Regions from separate parts of the Streptomyces sp. NPDC058877 genome, predicted to be linked through region 1. Evidence: riboswitches for the same ligand, from Rfam matches in the RefSeq annotation. Region 1 holds a riboswitch; the other holds the start of a gene.
What was found. Region 1 has a riboswitch for cobalamin ahead of metE (5-methyltetrahydropteroyltriglutamate--homocysteine S-methyltransferase). Riboswitches for the same ligand answer to the same signal wherever they lie in the genome.

Region 1 (7,010 bases):
ACCGGCCGGCTGCGGCCCACATGCGCAGTCCGTTGTACTGATGCCCGGCCACTGCGCAGAGGCCGGAAGAGCGTGCAGCCACGAGGGCGGGCGGGAGCGGATTTTGCATGATGACGATCAACGTGGGGGTGCTGCTCGCGGTCATCGTGGTGATGCGGTTACGCCGCAGGACCCAGGCCAGAAGCCGCGTCGAGGAACGCAACACGGCGCTCTTCGTCCTGGCCCTGGGCATCGTGATCGCACCGACCCCGCTGGGCCAGGGCATCTTCAACGTCATCAAGCAGTTGGTGAGCGGCGTCTCGCAGGCCGGCACATGAGTCCGCGCCCCCGGCCGGGTACTCGCCGCTCCCCCGCCACACGCCGGCGCCGTACGTCTCCCGCCTCTCGCCGTCGTCCTTCGCCACGGCGTCGCACGGCTGCCTGCCGCTTGCGGCGGGCCTCCGGCTGGGAGCAGGTCGGTCTGCTGCTGTTGGCGTTCGCCGTGGTGTGGAGCCTGGTCGTCGGCGCGTTGCGGTGGCTGGCCGCGCACCCCTGGGTGCCGGTCGTGCTGCTCCTGATCGCGGCGGGGGTCGGTGGGGTGTGGTTGCGCCGGCGGCAGGAGACCGCTCGCTGGAACCAGGTGCGGGAGCGGGGGCTGCGCTACGCGATGCCGCAGATCGACGCCCTGCACCACCAGCAGTTCGAAGAAGCCGTACGGGATCTGATGCGCCGCGACGGTTGCCCCGGGGCGATCCGAGTGGGTGGAACCGGTGACAACGGCGCCGATGTGAAAGCCACCGACCCCTTCGGTCGCCTCTGGGTGATCCAGTGCAAGCACCGGCGGGCTGGGCTGGCTGGCTCTGCGGTCGGGACCCCGGACCTCCATGTCCTCAACGGCACCGGCCGGCCCGTCCACAACGGCGATGTCGTGGTCCTGGTGACCAACGGACGCTTCACCAGCAAGGCCGTCGCCTTCGCCCGCTCCCAACAACTCCACCTGGTCGACCGGCACCTGCTCGCCCAGTGGGCCGCCGGGGCCACTCCGCTGTGGGAACTCCTGGGCACGGTTCCCTCCCCCCGCCGTCCCACCGCAGGGTCCTGACCCAGGAGCGAGCTCGACGCCGGACCGATGGCCCGGTCGGGGAACTTCTCGCGGGGTGCGCCGGCTCGGACGCGTGTCCGGCAACCGGGGCCTAGCCCTGGCCAACGAAGGCAGACGGCAGGGTTCCGCCCCCGAGCAGCGGACGACGACGCGTGACAGGGCGTTGGACGGCCGTCCGGCGTGTGCTGCATACGCGCGAACCGGAAGCGCGCGCCCTGGGGTCGCTCCCGACCTCACGGCCGACTGGAGATGCTCATCGTGATGAGCACGGAAGAGACGACGGGAAGCAAACGGCCGGCGGACTGCTTCGGTAGCGGTGCCCGTTCCTTCACCAGGGTGAGGACAGCGTCAGTTGGTGTGCGTGTTACGGAGGTGCTCGCTCATGTACCCGACATGAATCCGTCCGTTTCCAGCCGTTTCGCCATAGAAGTAGAGCCACAGGGCAGAGGGCTTTCCGAAGCCGATCCGCATGCGCTCCGCCATGAGGACACGCCCTGACCGCCCCGGCACCGTCGGGCCTCCTTCTGGCTCACCGACACCGGCGCCTAGCCTCGTCCCACCCTTCACTATCCGCTGGGGGATACACGAATCAGGGAACATGGAGGTGACCTGCACGGCCAGAACACCGGTGAACTCACGTACCGGACCCGGCGAGCTCATGGGCCATGCCTTGCAGCATGCCAAGGCTCGGTGCCGCCTGTCGGAGTGCCCGGGAACTCCTGTCGCCGGCCCTCGTGAGCTGCCTCAGACGTCCCTCCAGCTCCTTCTCCGCATGAGGCTGCGTCATAACCTCGAAGCCTCCCCAAACCAGCAAGCCCCCACCGACGGCGAGTAGAGCCACCGGAATCGAGGTCGACTTTCCATAAAACCGCCCGATGGGCACGGACTTGCCTGCCGCCTGGCTCACAGCAACAGCTGAAGCGTCCGTGATCAGCGACGGTACCGAAGACAGAGAACCCATGCGTTTCGAGGACCGGAACCTGGCCCGGACGTGCTCGTCGACCCGGCCGAGCCTGCCATGGACGTCCTCAATCCCGTCACGGAGCCCCGAGAGGGACGTGGCGATCTGCTCGGACCTGGTCCTGGCAACGTCAGGCTTTCCCCCGTGATAGTCGAAGGCGATCTGGGCGAGCCCGAACTGGACCGTGGCCACGTAACACTGCGTCATCAGATCGAGGTGCAGCTCCACCTCGTCCACAGCCCCCTGGCTCAGGCCCTTGTGCACCCGGCGCAAGGATCCCTTCCCAACATCCTCCAGCCGCGCCATCGCGTCCCCGAGATGGCGAAGACCCTTACGACTCACATCACCCAGACTGCTCCTCGTGACCGAGAAGTCACTCGCCTCAACACCACGCTCCCCATGAGCACGCAGCCGTGCCACCAGGTCCTCAACCTGTTCGAAGACATTCTCGGCAGCACCGATCTGGTCGGACTGCATGCGCTGGGCCAGTTCATCCACCCGCTGGCGGATGGCCTTGATGTCCCGGGCCATCTCGGCCGCCTGAACCTGAGCTGCGATGGCACCCAGAACGGCCGCCCCACCCGACAAGGCAGAGATGGCCGTGGTGCCACGAACACGCAGCAGACGTGCCACCTGCCCCCGGTCGTTGCGGATGCTGCTCTGGATCCAGCCGCCCTCCTCGACGATCAACTTCCCCGTCTCCATCAACTTGCGGGAGAGCGGATCGATCTCGACCAGATGACCGGTCACGCGCCGAGCCTCGACGAACACCCGGACCGCAGGATCCAAGGTCCGCACGACAGCTGCCCACTCGCTGGAGGTGAGGCCAGCCACCCAGCGCCCCCATCGCGAGCCGTTCTCCCCACGGGGAGCACCGAACACGACAGCGTGCCCTTCTGTCACACGGACAACGACCTCTTCGGCCTCATCCCTCAGCGACACTCCGCACAGCCCCCTCAACCGGATCCGGCGTCCCGCCTGATTGTAGAGGGAAACCCCCGGTCCATTTCGGATCTTCAGATCAATTCCACCACGTCGGAACTCCATTGGTGCGGGGACTCCCCAGTGAGTCGCGTAGACCAGGGACCCACGATGTGGCGCAGTTCGTGGAGGATGAGGCTCTCGTTCGGGCGCTCAACGGAGCCACTGGTACGAGCGGCTTGGCCAGACGGCCAAGGCAGCAGAACCGTCGCAGATGCAGTCCTGGTGCTGCCCTCAGATCATGCCTGGGTGGTGCGGGGCTCAAGAGCGCAAAAGCGACCAAGACCTGCTCGAGCGGAGACTTCCTCGGCGAGGTACCGGCGCTCAGCCGGCCCGCCGACGACGCGCATGTCGGACGGCCCGTCAGCCAGCGCCCGGTGTCCTGACCTCGTGGGCACCGCAACGAGCGGACGGGTCTGCACCCCAGGTTTCACCGTGTCGACGACACCGTGAACGGCGGAGCCGAAGACCCCGGGCTCACACCCGTGCGCGGTGCCCCGACGTCCGAGGCGTTCGAGGAGCAGGCCGCGGCGTTCGTGGCCGAGGTCGTCGTGGAGAGCAGGAAGAGCGGCCAGCCGGTGGAGCCGTTCGCCGCCACCGGCTTCCTGATCGAGCACGCCGGTCTTCGTCTGACCCACGGCGTCCAGCGCCAGGAGCATCTCCACCGCCCCGGTCTCCGTGAGGCTCTCGGCCGTGCGCCCCCATGCACCGTATGCGCCACGGCACGAACGACGCTGGGCTCCCGCGCGGCCGTACTCGTACCGCAGGGCGTCGTCGATTACGGAGCCACCTCGTTCTTGCGTCCGCATGTTGGAAAACCTCGCCGCTGAGCGATCGCACGTCCTAGGCTGGCACTCGCAGCTGGTTCGCCCCGTCCCGCCCCATGGCCTGAACGGCATGGGGACCCCCATGGCGGTAGGCGTCGTAAGAGGGAACCCGGTGGGAATCCGGGACTGCCCCGCAGCGGTGAGCGGGAACGACCGCCGTCATACGCACTGGGACCGGACAACGGCCCTGGGAAGCGACGGCCAGTAGGTTTCCTCCGCCAGGAGGACGTGCCCGCGAGTCCGAAGACCTGCCCGTTGCCCACGCACGGTCGTATGCCGTGCGCGGACATCCCGGTGACCTCGTGGGCGGGTCGGCGTACACGGCGAGCGGCACATCCGGCGTTTCCCGCCCGGTGGTCCGCACCGCCTGTGGCTCCTTCGCGTCCGTCTCCCGTCTCCGGGATGTTGTGGACACATCTCGCGAAGGAGAGTTCCGTGACAGCCAAACCCGTGGCCACGGCAGCACGAGCCACCGTGTACGGCTATCCCCGCCAGGGTCAGAACCGCGAACTGAAGAAGGCCGTCGAGAGCTACTGGAAGGGCCGTGCCACCGCCGATGCCCTCCGGGAGACGGCGGCCGGCCTCCGCCGCTCCCGCTGGCAGGAGTTGGTCGACGCCGGCATCCACGAAGTGCCGACGGGAGACTTCTCGTACTACGACCACGTCCTGGACACCAGTGTCATGGTCGGCGCCGTGCCCGCACGTCACCGCGCCGCCGTCGGGGGGGATGCGCTCGACGGGTACTTCGCGATGGCCCGTGGCACCCAGGACGTGGCGCCGCTGGAGATGACCAAGTGGTTCGACACCAACTACCACTACTTGGTCCCCGAACTCGGCCCGGACACCGTCTTCGCCTCCGACTCGACCAAGCAGGTCGCCGAGCTGAAGGAAGCCCTCGCCCTCGGTCACACCCCCCGACCGGTCCTGGTCGGCCCCCTCACCTACCTGCTGCTCGCCAAGCCCGCCCCGGGCGTCGTGGCCGACTTCGAACCGCTGAGCCTTCTCGACCGGCTGCTGCCGGTCTACGCCGAAGTACTCGCCGATCTGCGCGCGGCCGGCGCCGAATGGGTCCAGCTGGACGAACCCGCCCTGGTCCAGGACCGCACCCCGGCCGAGCTGAGCGCCGCCGTCCGTGCCTACCGTGATCTGGGCCGTGCCACCGACCGGCCCAAGCTGCTCGTCGCCTCGTACTTCGACCGCTTGGGCGATGCCCTCAAGGCGCTCGCGGCCACCCCGGTGGAGGGCCTCGCCCTGGACTTCACCGACTCCGCCGCCGCGAACCTGGACGACCTCGCCGCGATCGGCGGACTGCCCGGCAAGCGCCTGGTCGCAGGCGTCGTCAACGGCCGCAACGTCTGGATCAACGACCACCAGAAGTCCCTGGCCACCCTGGCCACCCTCCTCGGGCTGGCCGACCGGGTCGACGTCGCCGCGTCCTGCTCCCTGTTGCACGTCCCCCTGGACGCGACCGCGGAGCGCGACATCGAGCCCCAGATCCGACGCTGGCTGGCCTTCGCCCGTCAGAAGAGCACCGAAGTCGCCACCCTCGCCCGCGGCCTCGCCCAAGGCACCGGTGCGATCGCCGCCGAGCTGGCCGCCAACCGCGCCGACCTCGCCTCACGAGCCGGCTCCGCCCTCACCCGTGACCCCGCGGTCCGTGCCCGTACCGCGGCCATCACCGACACGGACGGACGGCGCTCCCAGCCGTACGCCGAGCGCTCCGCGGCACAGCGCGCGCATCTAGGGCTGCCGTTGCTGCCGACCACGACCATCGGCTCCTTCCCGCAGACCGGCGGGCTCCGTGCGAGCCGTGCCGACCTCCGGGCCGGCCGGATCGACACCGCCGGATACGAAGGCCGCATCGAGGACGAGATCCGCGAGGTCATCTCCTTCCAGGAGAAGACCGGCATCGACGTCCTGGTGCACGGCGAGCCCGAACGCAACGACATGGTGCAGTACTTCGCCGAGCAGCTGACCGGCTACATCGCCACCCAGCACGGCTGGGTCCAGTCCTACGGCACCCGTTACGTCCGTCCGCCCGTCCTCGCCGGTGACGTCTCCCGCCCCGAACCGATGACGGTGCGCTGGACGACGTACGCCCAGTCGCAGACCTCCAGGCCGGTCAAGGGCATGCTGACCGGTCCGGTCACGATGCTCGCGTGGTCCTTCGTGCGGGACGACCAACCGCTGGGTGACACCGCCCGGCAAGTGGCGCTGGCCCTGCGCGACGAGGTGAACGACCTGGAGGCGGCCGGAACGCCGGTCATCCAGGTCGACGAGCCGGCGCTCCGCGAGACCCTGCCGCTCCGCGCCGCCGACCACCCCGCCTACCTGGCCTGGGCGACCGAATGCTTCCGGCTGACCACCAGTGGCGTACGACCGGACACCCAGATCCACACGCACATGTGCTACGCGGAATTCGGCGACGTCGTCCGGGCCATCGATGACCTCGACGCCGACGTCATCAGCCTGGAGGCGGCCCGTTCCCACATGCAGGTGGCCGACGAACTGGCCGAGCACGGCTACCCGCGCGAGGCCGGTCCGGGGGTCTGGGACATCCACTCCCCGCGCGTCCCGAGCGTCGACGAGGTCGCCGTGCTCCTGCGCAAGGGCCTGGACGCCATCCCGGCCGAGCGCCTGTGGGTCAACCCCGACTGCGGCCTCAAGACCCGCGGCTGGCCGGAGACCCGCGCCTCCCTGGAAAACCTCGTTGCCGCAGCCCGCACGGTCAGGGAGGAGCTGCCGGCCCACAACGGTTGATGCCCCGAGGTCCGGGCCGAACGCATCGTCGTCCGGCCCGGACGTCCTCGAAGGGTGCCCCCTTCGGGGCGCACGCCGCTTCAGGCGAAGGTGCACGTCCAACGCCGATCACGGGAACGATCGGGTGACGCCCCGCGTTGCCCCAGGGGCTTGCCGCGAACAGCGACCCGGAGGACTCACGTGCCCGAAGCGACGTCCGACACCAGTCCGGAACCACCGCCCCCACCACTCTCACACCGCTCCCGCCGCTCACCGCCCAGGCCAAACGTCTGATCGAGCTGGGCGTGCACGAGCTCGCCGGGATCTCCGCCGCCGAGTTGCGCGCCTTCGCCGAGCGCGCCCATGGGGACACGGGCGACGTCCTGCTCGCCGTCGACCCGAGTCGCGTTCCCACCTCTGC
Region 2 (7,010 bases), on a different contig from region 1:
GTGGCGGCGCTCGCGGCGCTCGCCCCGGAGCCGGCGCACGTGCGACTGTTCGCCCGCCGTCCGGTCGTTCCGCCGCCGGCACGCACCACGTCGGCCGGGGAAGGCGCGCGCGCGGTGGACCGCCCGACGGTCGAGGCCGTTCCCGGCGACCTCCGTGACGCCGAAGCGCTCCGTCGAGCCTGTGCCGGCATCGACGTGTTGGTCCACTGCGCCTCGGCGGTCGGCGCCGGGGAGGAAGTGTCCCGCGCGGTCAACGACGAGGGCACCCGGGCCCTGGTCGACACGGCCCTGGAGGCCGGGGCGACCCGGATCGTTGCCCTCAGCACCGCATCCGTCCACGGCCGCGGCCCCTTCCGTGCGGCGAGGCCCGGCAGCCTTCCGCTCGCCCCCGGATCGACGACCAGCCGTACCCGGGCGGCAGGAGAGCGGCACGTCGTGGACGCGGGCGGCACGGTACTGCGACCGCACCTGGTGTACGGCACCGGTGACCGGCAGGTGGTGCCGGGAATCGCCCGGCTCCTCGCCGCCCTGCCCGGACCGCTGGACGGCGGGTCCTCGCTGCACTCCATGATCGACGTCGGGGCACTGGCGCGCGCCTTGCTCGGCGCGGCCCTCGCACCGACGGTCCAGGCCGGTCCGCACTACGTCGGCCACCCCGAGCCGGTCCCGGTGACGGAACTGATCGCCGCAGTCGAGGAGCTCGTCGACGGTGCGGAGGAGCGGCCCCGGGACCGTGCGGTCGACATCGCCGGGGCCAGGGCGCTGCTCGCGGGCCTCCCCTTCGCGGGCCACCACCTCGACATGCTCGCCGTTGACCACTGGTTCGCCGACGAGCGGCCCTGGCAGGACTGGGGCTGCGACCCCGGTCCGGGTTTCGGGGCGGACTTCGCCGATCACCTGCCCTGGTACCGGAAGCTCCTCGGCGGCGCGTCCTGAGCCCTTCTCCGCCACGTGGCTCCCCCCCTTCGGGGCCGCCCGTCGCCCCGGCGGGCGCACGGCAACGGGACGGCGCCTCGGAGGGGAGCCGAGGTTCACCCCGTTGCCCCCTGTCGCTCAATTCGAAAAAAGCGACTGCTTGGTAATGTGCGAATTGTCGATGCACTTACCGTGCTTTCCGGCCGGGCCCTTCTCCTGGGTGCGCGGAGCAGGGCGGGCGCGCCGTGCCGCAGTGTCGATAAAAGGATTGGGCGAGAAGGGGAACGGAGTTCTTCCGGAAGTGAAGACGGCCATCGATAAACCGGGTGGCGGTACGGCGAGCGTCTTGCACCGCTGCTTCCGTGCGGGGCGAAAACCGTCCGTACGACCCGGGGTGTGATCCGCGCTCTTGCCGAAGGCTCCGCCGACCACCTTCCGCTCCCTTTCCGTCCGCAACTTCCGGCTCTTCGCGGCCGGGCAGCTGGTGTCCGTCGCGGGGACCTGGACGATGGTCGTCGCCCAGGACTGGCTCGTCCTCGGCATGACCGGCGACTCCGCCACGGCCCTGGGGATCGTCACCGCCCTCCAGTTCGCCCCGGTGCTGCTGCTCACCCTCTACGGAGGGCGCCTGGCCGACCTGTACGACAAGCGGATGCTCCTCACCCTCGCCAACCTGGCGGCGGGGGCCCTGGCCCTGACCCTGGCCGTGCTCGACCTGACGGGGACGGTACGGCTCTGGCACGTCTGGTTGCTCGCCCTCGGCGTCGGCATCGTCAACGCGGTCGAGGTCCCCACCCGGATGTCGTTCGTCGGCGAGTTGGTGGGCAACGAACTGCTGCCCAACGCCTCCTCGCTGAGCGCCGCCTACTTCAGCATCGCCCGAGTGGCCGGACCGGCCCTCGCCGGACTGCTCATCACCGCTTTCGGTACCGGTTGGGCCATCGCGCTGAACGGGGTGAGCTACCTCGCCACCGTCGCCGGACTGCGCATGGTGCGGCCGGAGGAGTACCGCGGGCGTGTCGTGGCGGACGGCGCCGCGGGGCGGGAGGAGGTGCGGGTGAGGGACGGACTGCGGTACACGGCCTCCCGCATCGACCTCACCCTGCCGATGCTGCTCGTCGCCGCGATCGGCCTCTTCGGCATGAACTTCCCGTTGACCCTGCCGCTGCTCGCCAAGACGGTGTTCCGCGCCGATGCTGCTTCCTTCGGCCTCCTCACCGCCTCCTTCGCGTCCGGCTCCCTCCTGGGGGCCATCGCGGGCACCCGGCGCAGCGGGCGTCCCGCCGCCCGGACCGTCATCGGCGCGGCCCTCGCCTTCGGGGTGCTGGAGGCGGCGGCCGGGTGGGCGCCGGGCTTCATCGGTGCGGCCTGTCTGCTCGGGCTCACCGGATTCGCCTCCGTCTACTTCTTGCAGGCCGCCAACCATCGCATCCAGCTCGGCAGCGACCCCCACTACCGGGGCCGGATCCTCGCCCTCTACACCGTGATCCTGCAGGGCACCACCCCGCTCGGAGCCCTGCTCGTCGGTCTGCTCACCGAACGGCTCGGTGCCCGCGCGGGCCTCTGGTCCGGCGGCCTCGTCTCCGTCGTGGCCGCCCTCGTCGCGTTCGTCTTCGAGCACCGGCGGACGCGTCGTCCCTCCGACCGTGAGGAGGCGTCCGAGGACGCCCGTGTTCGACTTCGCTCCGACACCGATCCCGACGAACGGCCGGTGCGCGGTGCCGCCCCCGGGGGACAGGAGGGGTGACCCGTCGCCCCGGGCCGCTGCGTCCGGTCACGGGCGGGTCCCCCCTCGGCGAGGGCGCCGGCCTCATCCTCGGGGGGCCGCCGCCCCGTACCGTGCGAGGAGCCGCTTCCGACGGGGCGGTTGGAGGTTCGCGCGGGTCACGTCCCCGTCGTAGTGGGCGAGGACCCGCGGGTCCATGACGCGCCGCCAGAGCGGGGGCACATATGCGAGGACGATCATTCCCGCGTACCCCGTGGGCATCTCGGGGGCCTCGTCGAAGTGGCGCAGCGATTGGTAGCGCCGGGTGGGATGGGCGTGGTGGTCGCTGTGCCGCTGGAGGTGGTAGAGGAAGACGTTCGAGGCGACGTTGTCGCTGTTCCAGCTGTGGCGCGGGGCGCAGCGCTCGTACCGGCCGCTCGGGGTGCGCTCCCGCTTGAGGCCGTAGTGCTCGGTGTAGTTGATGACTTCGAGCAGGCAGAAGCCGAAGACGGCCTGGGCGGTGAGGTAGGGCAGGACTCCGGGGCCGAAGGCGAGCGCGAGTGCCGTGAAGAGCACGAGCGACAGGGCCCAGGAGTTGAGGACCGTGTTGTGCGGGCTCCACACGGACCGTCCCCGGCGTCGGAGGCGTCGCTCCTCCAGGCGCCACGCCGAGGTGAGGCTACCGAGGACGGTCCTCGGCAGGAAGCGCCAGAAGCTTTCACCGAGCCGGGCGCTCGCAGGGTCCTCCGGGGTGGCGACGCGGATGTGGTGGCCGTGGTTGTGCTCGACGTAGAAGTGCCCGTACCAGGTCTGGGCGAGCGCGATCCTGGAGAGCCTGCGCTCCAGGGCCTCCGTCTTGTGCCCCAGCTCGTGGGCGGTGTTGATGGCGATGCCGGCGACTCCACCGAGGGTGAGGGTCAGTCCGATCCGGTCGACCGCGGAGAGGTCGCCCCGGGTGATGAGCCAGCAGCCGAGGACGAGACCGGAGTACTGGAGGGGCAGGTAGAGGAAGGTGCACCAGCGGTAGTAGCGGTCCTGTTCGAGGAGGGCGATCGCGCTGTCCGGCGGATTGGCGGAGTCCTTGCCGATGAGGTGGTCGACGATCGGGAAGATCGCGTACAGGACGAGGGGACCGGTCCACCAGAAGACGCCGAGGCCGGTAGTGGTCGTCAACCCCCAGGAAAGGAAGGGGAAGGCCGGGATGAGCAGACCGAGCAACCAGAGGTGGCGCTTGGGGTCGCGCCAGGCGGCGGGTGCTTCGGGAGCGCCGGCGGCTCGGGGCGCTTCCGGCGTGTCGGGGGAGTCGCTGGGCAGGGGCAAGACCGGCTCCTCACAGAGGTTGGACACTTTGCATGCCTTCTGTCCATTTGATAGACGTCTTTCCTGTTGATCGTCAATGCTTTGGACAGTGCCCCATGGATAAAGTGGGGGCACGATGACACGTTTCCGCGAGAGTGTTCGGTCCCTCCTGCGCGAGCAGGTGCTTGACGCCGCCTACCGCCTCGTCGCCGCCGAAGGGTGGGGCGGGCTGCGCATGGCCGCCGTCGCACGGGCCGCCGGCATCAGTCGACAGACGCTCTACAACGAGTTCGGCTCGAAGGACGCCATAGGCAATGCGCTGGTCCAGCGTGAGCTGGAGGGCTTCCTGCTCGGCATTCAGCGTGAACTCGACGCCCATCGGGGCGAGTTGGAGGCGGCAGCGGCCGCAGGCGTCGGCTACACGCTTCAGCAGGCCGTGGACAATCCGCTCATCAAGAGCGTCCTCCTTGCGGCACGGGGAGGTGAGGACGACCTCCTCGCCTACCTCACGACCCGCCCGGAACCGGTCTTCGGCACGGCGATGGCGATGCTCGACGCGTACGCGATCGAGGCCTGGCCCGATGTGGACGAGGAGTCCCGCGGGCTTGCCGTCGAGACGATCGTGCGACTCACCGTGAGCCACATCGTCCAGCCGGCCGCCGCGCCCGAGGAGTCGGCGCGGCGCATCGCCAGGATCACCGCGAGGATCGCGTACCCCGGTGGCGCTTGAGCGGCCCGGGCGGCTGAAGGGGTGGCTCGGCGCGGTCCGGGTGCCGAACCGGTCCTTCCCCGGCCGACCCGCCCCGCTCCCCGCGGTCGGCGAGGGTGCGGGGCGTCGTGCGGCTCGCGGGTGTTCGCCGTCCGTTCCCGGTGCCACCGGGAACAGGTGAGGTCCGCTGTCGGACACGGGGGATCTCCGACAGCGGACCTCTGTTGAACATTCTACGAGATGTTCGAAGGTGTTCCGCCCACGGGGCGTCGGTGGCGAAAGGGCGGGGCGGCGGGGTACACCTCACCTGAGGCGCGGGCGCGGCCGACGGCCGGCCGATCGGTGCCGGACGGGTCCGGCGCCCGAGGCCCGTTCCGTCGCGCCGCCGGTGATGAGGAGGTCGTGGTGGAAGGCAGGAGCAAGGGGTTCGTGCGGTCCTTCAACCGTCTCGGCGGGTACGGCTTCGTCGTCCCGGTGGGTTCCGAGGAGCAGGTCTACTTCAGCGCCGAGGACATCGAGGGCGAGGACCGCGTCCTCTCCGAGGGGCAGCAGGTCACCTTCGTCCTGGTCCTCGGCGAGGGCCGCTTCGAGGCGAAGGAACTGCGCGTCTGACGGGGGTCGGTGTGCGCCCGAGGCCCGGTGGTACTGTGCCGAAGCCAGTCGCACCTTTGTACGCACCTGAGCGGGTACGTGCACGGGTCAGGGAATCCGGTGCGAGACCGGAACTGACGCGCAGCGGTGAGGGCGACGGGCGGCGCATCGGCCACTGGGCAGCACGACGGGCCCGGGAAGGCGCTCCGTCCGGCTGACCCCGAGTCCGAAGACCTGCTGGCGGCCCCGGCGGCACGCAGCCGTCCGGGGAGCACCGTACGACAGGCTCCGCGTATGAGCCGTGGCCGCAGAGGAAGTTCCCGTGCCGCTCGCACCCCCCGTCCGCTCCGCCCTGCCCGCCCTCGCCGGCATCGTCCTCCTCGCCGCGACGGCCACCGCCTGCGGCGGCGGGTCCGCCGCCGCTCCGTCCGGTACGGGCACCTCGGAGCACGCCCGTCCGGTGGCCCTCGACGACAACTGCGGCCGACCGGTCCGCGTCGACCGGACGCCCCGGCGCGCCGTCGCCCTCGACCAGGGCGCAGCGGAGATCATGCTCTCCCTCGGCCTCGCCGACCGCATGGTGGGCACCGCGACCTGGACGGACCCGGTGTTGAAGGGCCTGGAACGGGAGAACGCGAAGGTTCCGCGACTCGCCGACCGCTACCCCTCCTTCGAGAAGGTCCTCGACGTCGAACCCGACTTCGCCGCCGCCTCCTTCGCGTACACCCTCGGCGAGGGCGGCGTCGCGACCCGCGAGCGGTTCGAGCAGTTCGGCATCCCCACCTACCTCTCGCCCACCGATTGCGTCGGCAAGGACAACAGCGGCGACGGCGACGGGGTCCGCACCCGCCCGCTCACCATGGAGACGGTCTACGACGAGATCCGGGACCTGGCAGAGGTCTTCGCGGTCCCGGAGCGGGGCGAGGCGCTCGTCGCCGAGCTCAAGGCCAGGGTGACCGGCGCCACGGCGGCGGCCGACTTCACCGATGCCACCGTCCTCTACTGGTACTCCGACGCGGAGGCACCCTACGCGGCGGGTTGCTGTGGGGCCCCCGGCATCGTCACGAACGCGCTCGGCGCGAAGAACGTCTTCGACGACACCCGCGAGGAGTGGCCCCAGGTCAACTGGGAGACCGTCGCGGACCGTGACCCCGACGTCCTCGTGATCGGCGATCTGACCCGCCGGGCACAGTCGGCCGAGAGCGCCGCCAAGAAGATCGAATTCCTGGAGTCCGACCCCGTCACCCGGAACATGACGGCGGTGAAGAACAAGCGGTACGTCCTGCTCAGCGGTCAGGCGCTCAATCCCACCCTCCGCACGGTCGAGGGCATCGAGAAGGTGGCGGCTGCGCTCCGCTCGTACGGTCTCGCCGGGTGACCGCGCACCCCCGGAGCGAGGTCGCCGACGCTCCCGGTCGAGCCTTCGGAGCCCCCGGCGGGGCGAGCGGAGACGCTCCGCCATCAGCCCGGACCGGGCCCGGGGCGCTGTTGTGGATGGTGCTCGGGTCCGCCCTGCTGACCCTGTCGGTGGCCGTGGCCATCACCATCGGGCCGGCGGACATCGGAGTCGGCGAGGTCGGGTCCGTGGTGACCGCACACCTCACCGGCGGTACCTCGACGCTCTCACCGATCCGCGACGGGATCGTCTGGGACCTGCGGTTGCCCCGCACCCTCCTCGCCGCCGTCTGCGGAGCCGGACTCGCCGTCTGCGGAGCGGTGATGCAGTCACTCCTGCGGAACCCGCTCGCCGACCCCTTCGTCCTCGGCGTCTCCTCCGGAGCCTCGACCGGC

Region 2: it holds a riboswitch for cobalamin, as region 1 does, so the genes downstream of both, ACFW2Y_RS26680 (ABC transporter substrate-binding protein) here and metE (5-methyltetrahydropteroyltriglutamate--homocysteine S-methyltransferase) in region 1, are expected to answer to the same signal.

What each region holds. Positions count from the first base shown of each region.
Region 1 is NZ_JBHYMF010000006.1:26,435-33,444, reverse strand. It holds gene ACFW2Y_RS02815 (hypothetical protein) at 108-317, shown strand; gene ACFW2Y_RS02810 (restriction endonuclease) at 428-1,081, shown strand; gene ACFW2Y_RS02805 (hypothetical protein) at 1,716-2,792, opposite strand; gene ACFW2Y_RS02800 (hypothetical protein) at 3,473-3,853, shown strand; cobalamin riboswitch at 3,906-4,121, shown strand; gene metE (5-methyltetrahydropteroyltriglutamate--homocysteine S-methyltransferase) at 4,286-6,610, shown strand; partial or broken gene ACFW2Y_RS02790 (DUF5701 family protein) at 6,880-7,010, shown strand, end outside.
Region 2 is NZ_JBHYMF010000145.1:8,595-15,604, reverse strand. It holds gene ACFW2Y_RS26705 (NAD-dependent epimerase/dehydratase family protein) at 1-936, shown strand, start outside; gene ACFW2Y_RS26700 (MFS transporter) at 1,325-2,662, shown strand; gene ACFW2Y_RS26695 (alkane 1-monooxygenase) at 2,726-3,940, opposite strand; gene ACFW2Y_RS26690 (TetR family transcriptional regulator) at 4,056-4,649, shown strand; gene ACFW2Y_RS26685 (cold-shock protein) at 5,031-5,240, shown strand; cobalamin riboswitch at 5,296-5,476, shown strand; gene ACFW2Y_RS26680 (ABC transporter substrate-binding protein) at 5,542-6,597, shown strand; gene ACFW2Y_RS26675 (FecCD family ABC transporter permease) at 6,714-7,010, shown strand, end outside.